Regions from separate parts of the Salicibibacter cibi genome, predicted to be linked through region 2. Evidence: predicted binding sites of a transcription regulator. Region 2 holds the regulator's gene; each other region holds the start of a gene.
What was found. The regulator LexA, encoded in region 2, represses DNA repair genes until DNA is damaged. The targets are predictions, from matches to a motif close to CGAACATATGTTCG.
Positions count from the first base shown of each region.

Region 1: a site for LexA is predicted at 1,278-1,291, ahead of HUG20_RS11235 (RpnC/YadD family protein). Genes of this name have one in related genera too.
Region 3: a site for LexA is predicted at 2,701-2,714, ahead of HUG20_RS20110 (YhjD family protein). Genes of this name have one in related genera too.

Region 1 covers NZ_CP054706.1:2,226,195-2,230,284, forward strand. The annotation lists partial or broken gene HUG20_RS11230 (DegT/DnrJ/EryC1/StrS family aminotransferase) at 1-45, opposite strand, end outside; gene HUG20_RS11235 (RpnC/YadD family protein) at 362-1,198, opposite strand; gene HUG20_RS11240 (DegT/DnrJ/EryC1/StrS family aminotransferase) at 1,459-2,607, opposite strand; gene HUG20_RS11245 (nucleotidyltransferase domain-containing protein) at 2,870-3,040, opposite strand; gene HUG20_RS11250 (5'-nucleotidase) at 3,057-3,983, opposite strand.
Region 2 covers NZ_CP054706.1:1,892,645-1,896,734, forward strand. The annotation lists gene tkt (transketolase) at 1-91, opposite strand, end outside; gene HUG20_RS09695 (DUF896 domain-containing protein) at 322-555, opposite strand; gene HUG20_RS09700 (hypothetical protein) at 719-907, opposite strand; gene lexA (transcriptional repressor LexA) at 1,052-1,684, shown strand; gene HUG20_RS19485 (hypothetical protein) at 1,834-1,956, opposite strand; gene HUG20_RS09710 (MBL fold metallo-hydrolase) at 2,279-3,073, opposite strand; gene HUG20_RS09715 (hotdog fold thioesterase) at 3,101-3,487, opposite strand.
Region 3 covers NZ_CP054706.1:2,784,300-2,788,389, forward strand. The annotation lists gene allB (allantoinase AllB) at 1-275, opposite strand, end outside; gene dcd (dCTP deaminase) at 318-848, opposite strand; gene HUG20_RS19590 (hypothetical protein) at 1,007-1,138, opposite strand; gene HUG20_RS13890 (DUF3923 family protein) at 1,512-1,763, opposite strand; gene HUG20_RS13895 (IDEAL domain-containing protein) at 2,246-2,560, opposite strand; gene HUG20_RS20110 (YhjD family protein) at 2,745-3,134, shown strand; gene HUG20_RS13900 (YwaF family protein) at 3,080-3,826, opposite strand; gene HUG20_RS13905 (lmo0937 family membrane protein) at 3,893-4,030, opposite strand.

The DNA.
Region 1 (4,090 bases), 330 kb from region 2:
CAACGTCCGCACGCCGCTATACGTAGCCAATGCTTTTTCCAATGCGTTCACTTTGTTAACCAACGGCACGATCCAGTTTTACTCAAAAGCTTCTTAGTCAAATAAAAAAATGCGTTTTCGATTGCTATGTTGTAATGAAACCCATTTTCTATTTATAATCATTCATCGGTTTCGCTGTCATCTCATCGGTTTAAGCATAGCAGGGATTCAATATGTAACATCGGCCCCAGGTCACACTCTGCTTTATTCAAACACAAGCCTCACAGAAATCGACACACGCCCAATGCCAATTATCTCTTATATTAAGGGTATTTTTTTCGGTTAAAAGCCAAGCTATATTAATTAGCTTGGCATCACACTTTTATTCATTTTTCTCCTCAATTTCATTTACTTCATCGATGTCTAAACCGGTGATATCGGCGACTTCTTCCGAAGACATTTTCTTTAACAGTCGCCTTGCAATATCTCTAGACTTCTCTTTTTTTGCTTCTTCAGCGATAAGTCTTCCAACCTTAGTCATTCCCATCCACCTCCTTAACATTGTAGCGAATTCGTTGCTAACAAATTTATCCGTTGCTGTGAGTATGCCTGCAATAACTTGCATTTGCTGCCGTTCATCTTTGATTTGTTTTGCCAATTCTACAGAATCCCGCACGTTCTCCTCGCGGCTCTTCGTGGTATGCATTAAGGGGAGGATACTCAGTTTCATGAGTTCCTCATGAGTCAATTCCTCTCCTCTTTTTATTTTATCACTTATTTTCTCCAGTATCACATCTCCATTATAATCGCTAAGCAATATGGGTTTCGATTGGATCCCTACATCCCCAGCATTTAAACCTTTTCCAACTCTCGCTACATCGCTTGTGTAGATAACCACAATATGAATAGGTTTAATGCTTTTGCCCTCTCTATACGCTCGATCCAAAATCCTTTGAGTGTAGTCAAGGTATTTAATGTGATTTTCAATGATTGAATGATTGCTTTCATATTCCAACATGAGGATAGATCCATCTTCCAGTAAAAACTGGGTATCCGAGCGCTTTTCATTAGCACTCACCTTTGGAAGGTTGCTGGGCAATAACTGTTTAATCTTGGGCATGTCTTGCAAACCAAAGACATCTAATGTTGTATCCTTATACAATTCACTCAAAAATTTAAATAGTACATCTTTATTATGATACGAAATCCCTTCAGACATATTTTTGTCTCCTTTGCTTAAAGGTGATTGCCAGTTGTACTATTTCAATTATTATAATAGCAGACTCCGTAACATATAACAAACATTTGTTCTAAAATAGTCGCTGGGATTATCATTACTGTAAATCATGAACGAGAGTCATTAGACGTACGGTGCATGATTACGGGCGATTGGTTAGACTAAAAAATATTCAAACCGGCGAGGATCCACCTGCCGGTTTTTTAGGTTTAAATATTACTATGGCCAAGATGATCATCTCATTACCTCAACAACCTCTCAACAACCCCAATCACCCTACTCTGCTCCCCCTCCGTCATACTCGAACTAGAAGGCAAGCACAATCCATACCGAAACAGCTCATCCGACACACTCCACCCGTCCTCATGCTCATAATACGCCGCATCCTCAAACAACGGCTGCAGATGCATCGGCTTCCACACGGGCCGCGCCTCGATATTCTCCGCACTCAGCGCTTCAATAATATCCAAATGACTCACGCCCGCCTTCTCAGGATCCACCGTCAACGCCGTCAGCCACCGGTTCGACTTACTGCCCTCCAACTCAGGCATAAACGCAACGCCAGGCATATCTCCAAATGCATCATAATATCGCTCAAAAACACCCCGCCGCTGCGCCACACGCTCATCCAGAACGTCCAACTGCCCACGCCCGACACCAGCGACAATATTGCTCATCCGATAATTATACCCAACCTCACTATGCTCATAGTGTAGCGCCGGCTCCCGCGCCTGCGTCGCCAAAAACCGCGTCCGCTCCAATGCTCCCACATCACCGGACACGAGCGCTCCCCCGCCCGACGTCGTAATAATTTTATTGCCATTAAACGAATACACACCAAAATCGCCGAACGTACCACTCTTCCGGCCTAAATACTCACTCCCCAACGACTCCGCCGCATCCTCAATAACAGGCACCCCATACGCCCGGCAAATCTCCATCAACCGATCCATCCGCGCGCTCTGCCCATACAAATTCACAATAATGACAGTTTTTGGCAAAACACCGGCGTCACTCGCTTCCCCCAACGCACGCTCCAACGCCCCAGGCGACATATTCCACGTCGCCGGCTCGGAATCAATGAACACCGGCCGCGCACCCTGATACAAAATCGGATTCGCAGTAGCCACAAACGTCAGCGAGGAACAAAACACAACATCCCCCTCGCCCACATCAAGCTGCCGCAACGCCAAATGAATCGCCGCCGTCCCCGAACTCAGCACGGACGCACCGGCAACACCATTGTACGCCGCCAACGCTTCTTCAAACGCGTTCACATTGTTGCCGAGCGGCGCGATCCAGTTTCGCTCAAACGCTTCTTGTATGTATCCTTGTTCATTTCCGCCCATATGCGGAGCAGATAAAAAAATGCGGTCTTGTTGTTTTGACATAATAAATCCCTCTTCTATGTATAATACTTACTCTAATCCAGTCTGTAACAACAACCCCGGATCCCAGCGCTACAATCGCCCACAAACCTTCCAGAAATCGACACGTATCTATTCCTATTATCTCTTTTTTACCATAAAATTAAAAGAGCCATCGGCGAATTTTCATTGCAAAGAACCGTGAAAAACACGAACTTTATTAAACATTTCATCCCATTTTGAGCACAAAAAAGCCTCAGCGTTATATTGGTACGGAAACGACCACTTACGCGAAGGCTTGATCTCGTTTATAAATGACTTGACCTGTTTTCATAATTTCTACCAAAAAACCGCTGCGATCCTTATTTTTTTCCACCAATATGGGTTCCATTCGTACATCGATGTCACTGTCAGTATGTGCTGTGCCATTCCCATAAGAACCAAATAAAACAACCATGTCAATTTTTCATTGTCTACTTCGGTTTATTCGTAATCCCATAAGGTATATGAGCCGAGGGAAAAGCATGGGCCACATCATCAATATTTGCAGCTTGATCATCGAAAAAGATATGTGGCTTGTATATGTCTAACACCTTCCGTTTACTCATTCCACCTAAAAAAATGGCTTCATCTACTCTTATATTCATCTTCCTTAAAGTGGTAACGACACGGGTATGAGCAGGCGCATTCCTCGCTGTAATGACAGCAATCCTGATCTTAGGCTTCACAGATGTATCTTCTTCTCTTGAGAGCTCTTTGCTTTGGATTAAATGGATTTTACTTAGAAAACCATGAAGAGGCCCCTCCGCCATTGCTTCCAAGCCATGTTCTTTTTCATGTTCCTGGTAAACCGACAAGTCTCCGGATTCCTTGTAAATTCTCTCAGATGAATCATCAGCAATAATGCCATCGAAATCAAAGGCCAAACGCAGCTCGTTATCATCAACATTATCTTCATAATTTGTTGAACGCACGACACCCGCCGGTAACCCTTCTGAAAGTGCTTCTTCAACATCCGCTTGATTCCCAGTCAAAAATAAAGAGGCATTAAATGCTTCCATGTATGAAAATGGGTTTTTGCCTGCTGTGAAAACGGCTCGACTTATAGGCAGCTCATATTTTTCGATGGAGCGAAAGACCCGCAGACCCGTATCAGGATCATTTCGAGAGAACAACACAATTTCGATCAAAGGATCTGCAGAACCTTGATTCAGACTTAACAACCTTTTCACTAATGGAAATACCACACCCGGATCCAACGATGAATACTCATTTTCCCGTTGGTACTCACGATATACATCTTCACCCTCTTCGCGAAAAACTCTATCTGACTCCGACAAATCAAAAAGTGCACTGGACGCAACAGCTATGACCAGCTTTCCTTCCAAAGAATACGGCACTGTGGCACTACTCCTTCCGTTTAGATGAACATTTCTAGCTCTTGCATAAAAGAAACCCCCGTCCGCGCCTCCAACTCGACATCACGATGGTCTATGTATCATTCTTC
Region 2 (4,090 bases):
ACCCCGGGTGGCCTGCATTTGCTCGATTGACGCTGTCGATGGACAATGTCCGTATCGTATTAATGGCGCGTTTTTCTATGTTTGAAGTCAATGTTTCCATCCTTCCCTTTATGAATTGTCTCTATTGTTATGATATATGGTTTCTAAAAGTAAAACAAGAATATCTTTCATCCTTTTTAGAAAACCGGGCGTTTCGCCAAGCTTTTATGACGAAAGCTTTCGTCCAATTTATGCAGGCAAGAAAATTTGAGTTATATTTTCTTATCTGCTAAGAAAAAAAGCGGCGCATCACTTTGACGAGCGATGCACCGCTTTTTATCGTTAGTAAGAACGGCGGTTGCCTTTTGCACTGCGTAATTTTTCCGGGGTTACTTCGTTTCCGTTCTCATCGACGACGGATACATTTTGAATCTGCTGTTTAAAAGAGGTCCTGAAATTCTGTAGATATTCTTCCCGCAAGCCTTTTTGCTCGTCTTCCTCATCTGCAGTCAACCCCGTCGTTTTCTGTCGTTTGGCTAATTCATTAATACGGTCAAGCTTTTCATCGGATATCAATGAAGCTCCCCCTTATAGAATCATGAATGATGCTTAACGACACTATAACGTTCATGCCCGCAAGAAATCAACAGGCAACAGTTCATATTATAACCTAAATGAATGGCTGAATATAAATAGTCCCTGATATGCTTTCTTTTTCGTCCCCATTCTTTTATTCCCTCTACCAATCCGTATGTTCAACCGGTGTTGGCACAAGTGCTGTTGTTTGAGGATGCCCTTCCGCTTCCGCCTCACTTGTCCCAATCGAGTGATCGGCAACCAACGTCATAATGATGATAGAAAGGGCGAATAAAAACAATAACATGCGTTCTTGTCCTTTTCCGCGTTCTTTTCCAACTTGTTGGTTCATTATAAGAAAACCTCCGAAACGTTTGTTCTATTTATTAGTATAGCAGAACTATCGTTCGTGTCAAGCATTTTAAGGAACTAATGTTTGCAAACGTTTGTTTTATATGATAAGCTATAAAAAATAAATATTAACGAGGTGAATGAAATGAAAAAGCTTTCGCAACGACAAGAAACGATCCTTGCATTTATTAAAGACAATGTAAAAAAGAAAGGATATCCGCCTTCAGTAAGAGAAATTGGGGAAGCGGTCGATCTTGCCTCGAGCTCAACCGTTCACGGCCACTTGGCCCGATTGGAAAAGAAAGGGTATATTCGTAGAGACCCGACCAAGCCAAGAGCGATTGAAGTCCTTCATCTGGATGAACAAGGAAACGAAATTTCCGAAGCAGACAAGCCGGCAAGTGCTTATGTTCCTTTAATCGGAAAAGTAACCGCAGGCGTTCCCATTACAGCCGTCGAAAATGTAGAGAGCTATATGCCGTTGCCCGACGATTTTGTCGGAATTGACCAGGTATTCATGCTCACCATTGAAGGAGACAGCATGATTGACGCAGGAATTCTTGATGGTGACCAGGTGATTGTGCGCCAACAACCGACCGCAAATAACGGTGATATTATCGTAGCGATGACGGATGAACAAGAAGCAACCGTCAAACGCTTTTATAATGAAGGGAACCACATCCGATTGCAGCCGGAAAACCAAGCGTTGGAACCGATCATTCTTGACAATTGCCAAGTGCTTGGAAAAGTAAGCGGTGTCTTTCGTACGATCTCGTGAAAAAATTGCAAACCTAAGAGGGCGGGAAGATCAAACGTTTCCTTCCCTTCCCAATTTCAGGGTTTAAGTTGACATAATAATATTATTGGAACTTAATTCCGTTTCTGTTTTACTATATGCACATCGCATATCTGTTTAGAACGGCTTGATTATTTTTTCTTCCCGTTTCGGTTTTTCTTTTTGCGATAATGCCCTGCTGTGATCAGTACAGCGAGAATCAACAGCCCGGGCATGGAAGCCGCGATCGCTAAAAAAAGACCAATTTCCAACACACCCATCACCTCGCGATCTTTGCCAATATGGTATGTATAAACGAGCGCGAGGTGATGCGACGAATGATTAGATTGGCACGTTGTTGATGAGACTCCGAATGATGGATTGGTTCGGCGTAATGGTCGTCATGAAGGGGTCCATGAAGACCGAAATAACGTTCGGAGCTTCGATTGAGTAACCATGAGGTGTCCATGGAGCCCGAACGGAAATATGCGGTCTCCACTCTCGCTCTAATCAAAGAACCTTTTCCACGAAAATAACCCCCGAGCTGATTTCGCTCGAGGGTACCTTTACACGCGCAACGTGCAGGGAATTTTTTTGTTATTCATTCTCCAGAATCGAAGAGACAATATGCAAAGAGTCCCATTCTCCCCCGGAGACGCTTATAATCGGATACTTTTTCGGATAAAAATTGTCTCTAATCTCCTCAACGGAAAGCCCTTCTTTGTGAAGATGTTTTACCTCTTCGGAAAGGTTCTCAAGGTGATCCAGTTTTTGCTTTAACATCTCTTTCCCGTTTTCTACATATCCGGCATGACCACAAAATAACGATTCAAAATCATAAGCGAGCAATGTTCGGATGGAATCCATCGTTTGCGGAATGGATTCGCTGCTCATAATGACCTTCGGTTTCGGTGAGACAAATAAATCCCCTGAAAATAGCGTACCGTTTTCTTCATCGAAAAGCGCGACATGATCATCGGCATGACCCGGTGTATAAATAACTTTCCATTCCCGATTTCGAGATTGGATCGTACCATCGAGTAGCGTGGCCTGAAACCCTTCCCGCTTCCCCCAAGTCATCTGACGATACTCCGGATAGGGCGAATCTTGGGCACATATACCAATCCCTTTCGGATGAACATGAATAGGCACTTCAAAGTTTCGCTGCAACCACGGCGCTGTTCCGGAATGATCTTCATGGCTATGGGTAAGGGATACAAAATCAATCGAATGCGCTTCATAAAAAGGAATAAGTTCAGACTCCATGCGCGGTGGTCCGGTATCGACTAACATCCCGTCAACCAAAAAGGCATAGACGATATTTGTTTTTTCCCCTCCGAGAACAACATCCATTTTTACACAAGTCACATCTTCTTTTTCGTATACTTGCATCACAGTTGCACTCCTCTCCTTTTTTTATTATTTTGAAACAACTGCCATCGTACAACGAGCGACACAGATCAACTTTTCATTTTCATCGGTTATTTGAATATCCCAAACCATAGTCGTGCGTCCTTTATGAAAAGGCGTAGCGGTTGCCGTAACAACGCCGTCGGTTTTACTGCGAATATGGTTTGCATTAATCTCCATTCCTACCGGATTGAATTTTTGCGGATCTATATTCATTGCCGTCGCCATCGTTGCCGCCGTTTCCGCCAACGCAACCGATGCCCCGCCGTGCAGAATACCGGCCGGTTGCCTCGTCTTAGATCCCACGGGCATCGTCATGATCAAACGGTTGGAACTGAGTTCCACATACTCCATTTCTAGTTCGCCAACAAGGGAATCTTTACCCCGCGTTCGCATTTCTTCGGCAAAAGCTTCCTTATCATCCACATCATACAAATCCAATACATCTTGAGAAACAATCATTCCTATCCGCTCCTTCTGTTTGGTTTTATTTAAGAATGTTCATTCTAAATCAATCAAAAAATAACATTTAATCGTAGACAATCAGTGTCATGCCTTATTCCATTTTTTTTCCTTTTATTACGCGTTTTCACCAACACACGTAATTCCACAAACGAATTATTGAGAACCTGTCCATTTGAGGGAATGGATCGGTACTCTTGTCCCGCTAGGTACAGCTTTTCTTCCGTTTGAGGATTAGATCAGGATTGTCATTCCTCTCGAACCAGCTTTCCCTCTCTTTGAAGGTATGAAGTTACACTTGTGTAGGGACGCCTCTGACCCTTACTACGCATCCATTTTCCCATTTTAGTGCCCAATGCTGGGTGACCGAGTAATTCAACCGCTCTGCACTAGTGGAAGGCGATGTATCAAGTTCCGGTTGCCTCTTTAGTAATTGATAAATATCCCTGGGAGATAACAATCCTTCCGTCTCAGGATAAAATCAATCCTCTCCGTTGATTTATCATTAGAGGATCTAGTTATATATTACCAAAATAG
Region 3 (4,090 bases), 890 kb from region 2:
ATCTCAAAGACCGTCGTGATTCCGCCGGCAGCGGCCGCACGCGTAGAGGTAGAAAAATCTTCTTTATGTGTCGGGCCAGGGTCACGGGAATGGACATGTGTATCAATTAGTCCCGGAAGGACGTGTTTCCCGGCAGCGTCAATGACCTCGCGGGCTTCATCCTTTGCCCCCGGAGCTTTCACCGCGGCAATTTTCCCATCTTGGATAAGAACCGTTCCCGAATATATCTCTCGACTTGTTACGAGCTGGCCGTTTTCTATTTTAACGTCGTACATCCATTATCAACTCCAAAAAGCCATTCCCAATGCGGGAACAGCTTAATCAATATCATCATAAATGCGGCTTCCCACTGCGTAGCGTTGTTTTTGATATTTTCCATTGTAAGGGGCGGTTGCTTGTTGGTCCATACGGGCAAAAACGAGTTGGGCAATTCTACGGCCGGAGATTAAACGAATCGGTAAACGGTTGGCGTTAAAGAGTTCCAGAGTGATCTCGCCTTCAAAGCCGGGATCAACCCAGCCGGCGTTTTGGATAAACAATCCCATGCGGCCGATCGAGCTACGGCCTTCCACAAATGCGGTTAGATTTTCCGGCAGTTTTATGTACTCATTGGTCGTCGCGAGCAGAAAAGAATTCGGGGGGATAATGACCTCCTCCGCTTCAAATTCGACATATTGCGCCGGGGTGTCGAGCGCAATTGATTCGATCGCATTTTCATCAATCTTTAAATAATGGCTTCCGAGTCGGATATCAACGGACGCGGGTTGGATTTGCACATCGGTGACAGGCTCAATCAAAAGTTCATCACGCGCCAACATCGCTTTAATCGTGGTATCTGATAATATCAAAGGGCTTCCTCCTGAACGCTTTTTCATAGTTCAAGTATACCTGATTCGACAGCGCTCGCCAACCGGTTAGGCTTAAAAGGGGATGCGAGGGTGCCCAGGAATGGGGAAACCAAGATATTGAGCATGTTAATTAGGGATTGCTGAACAACTTACATATATTAGTTGAAGCCGGGATGCCGCTTCCATGGCTTCGCTTTCCGCGGACGAACGGTCAAGCCTCCTCGCGCAAAACCGGCGCTGCGGGGGCTTGACGCGTCCGTTTTTCCGCTGGAGTCTCGCCATTGCAGCACCGTCCCTCCGTACATTGCCAGAAGTGCAAGGGTTTTTTTGCTTATAGGATGGATTTCCTTGCATCCAGCTTTGACAACAGCAACGGAAAATGCTTATGTGTCAGTCTTTTTCCGTTATTCAGCAGTCCTTAATTATAGGGAAAGTTCCCGGAAAGGCTATGTATGCCGATGGACATGTCGTGCACTGCACTTTAGCAGGGGCGTAAAGGATTTATTGTCTGCGCTACCCCCCTCTTGTCGGGGGATCAGTCTATTGCGACCGTTCCATGTAGTAGCATGGGCGGTCGCTATTATAGCATGCACTTATAAGCTTTCTATGTTAATTATGCCATTTGTACACATTGATTTTCACTTTTACATTCCGTCCCATCCCCTATTCCTGAACCGTCATTTCTTTATTTTTTTTGTTTTTTACAACTAACATTGCAACTAACCAACCAAGTTGAATGAGCAAAGGGATGACAAAAGCCATTGCCAAAGTCAAAATGCTTAACATAATGATTCCAGGCGTTTGAACTGCACCAGTCGCATCTACGTCTCTTTGTGCTAAAAAAAACGATCCTACTGCAAATAAGGTTAACCAAAAAGCATTTACGATCCACCAAGCAATCCAAGCGAATTTCATCAGACACACCTCTTTATGAACAAAGTAAAATACAAGCCATCCGGCATTAACACGTTCAATTCAAGAATAATGCCTCAACTAATGATGTCAGCTATAAAGAATAGTATAAAGGCAGCTAAAAGAAAGGGTCAACACTAAAATCAATGGTTGATATTCGTGATTAAATATGGTGACACCACTAGCGAGCGAAGGAAAAACACGCAGACTCCTGTGGGAAAGCGCAGGGCGAAGACCCCGCAGGAAAAAAGCGAACTTCTTTTTTTCCGAGGAGGCTGAGCTCGGGGCCCACGGAAAGCGTCGTGTTTTTCCGTAGCGGTCACTACCAATCATAATTGCCCCTAGTTTGTCAGCCATAGATTTTGGTGAAGAGCCAAAAGAAAAGCAAAAGAAAAAAGAACCTCTCCTGTTTCGAATATCAACAGGTTCCTTTTTATTAGAAAACTTGGCTTTATCTCGAAAGTTTAAGTAAAACATCGACAGCCTCAGCTGTCGATGTCGGTTTTGTCTTCAAAGTTACATTCCATCTCGTAACCATGCTCGGAAATCGTACACCCGGATTGGTAACGGGCACACCATTCGCTATATTCGTTACTTAGCGCGCGGAAACGTTCCTCATCTTTCGCATCCAGCGCTTCATCAATTAACCGTTTATAACGTTCTTTAGTAAACGTATAAACGGAATATTCCAACATCATACGGGCATAAAGCGATTGCACCACTTGCCTGGGCGCCCGATATCCTTTTCGAATCATTTTCAACTTTTCAAACAGTTCATGTTCATATGTTGACGCTGCCATTACTATCCCCCCTGATTTCCTCATACAGGTATAATTCGACCGCGGCCAATACATTTCACTTATTTTTAGTTCAATACCCGCCTGGCTGCACATTTAAACCCTTTCCTAAAACATTTTGCAAAAGTTCCCTCTTGAATGTACGAATGTTTATTCGATATACTGACGTTGCATTTTCCGAAAAAACATGTTCGTACGTAAAACCGACCTCACCTTCATCCATTACGCCCTGATTTTGCCGTTGGTGAAAAAACATTCGAAAAAGACCAAGGGCACCCTGCAACAAAACATGCACATCAAAAACTCCCTACATGGCCATCGTTCAAACAGCGCTCGCTTCTCTTCAGAACGACCTTCAGCAACTCAAACGCGTGCAAAAACAACGAAGCATCCGCGTCTATCTATCGATGTCGATGAGACATTTTCCACTTACGGTTATCTATGCAACCGTTACGAAGGTCAGAACCGCTATGTAAATGCCCATTTAAAAAGACAAACGGGACGGTGTATGACCCGTTATCTTCAAGGTGATCGTTTGTTTACGGAAGAAGGGAATTTACGGAAAAACCACCAATAAAAACCGTACATCCCGATAAATACAAAAAGCGCCACTACTTGCAATGCGAAAATATAATACGGCCAAGGGCCAAACCAATCAAATGGGGAAGGACCCGGCGGTTTTTCCATTAAATACATGTAATTCCCGTCCACCCACAGATTAAAGATGAACATGCACGCCGCATAACCGTTTAAATACAACCATACGCGGAAAACCGACCGAAAACGAAGCTGCATGTTTTCCACCGCCATCATATAGACAACAACTACGATTACAAGGGCATGGGTAATAAAAAAATGAAAAAAGCGAAAATGAGGAAAGCCATAGTTGCCGACATCCGGCGTCACAATGGTTAAAAATGCACTGCCGGCGCCTACGAAAAACGTGATTTCAAACCACGTTTGGTTGCGAGTCAACAACATGAAAATCGCCGCGATCCATGCGATGCTGCTTAAATGCAACGGCAACGCGAATGACGGATCCCAAGCACTTGCATCTATGTACCAGATCTGCAAAAGCACTTCCCCGGCAATGAAAATCGCAACGCAGCCAAAGCGAAAGAGATTTTGCTTTCTAATTGACCCTTGGAACCAGTTTCTTGCCAACACAATTAACACGCACGCGAGAAGTAATGAAACGATCACTCCCATATGCGCCGGCCCGAACATGGTAAACCCCGGTCCGTCGTGGGTATACGCCCACCACCACATACAAATCTCCCTCCTTGGTGAAAACGCGCCTGCAAGAAATGTTGCAGACGCCGAAGGTCACCTTTTTTAACGCCGCCCTGTGATCATTTGGAAAACGAGAACGATAAGCGCAATCACAAGCAGAAGGTGAATAAGCCCGCCTGTCCCGCCGATAAACCCGAGCAGCCAAAGCACAATCAACACGGCAATGATCGTCCATAACATTTGCGTCTCCGTTACGAAAAACTTATAAAAATCTGTAAAGAGTCAACACTAAAATCAATG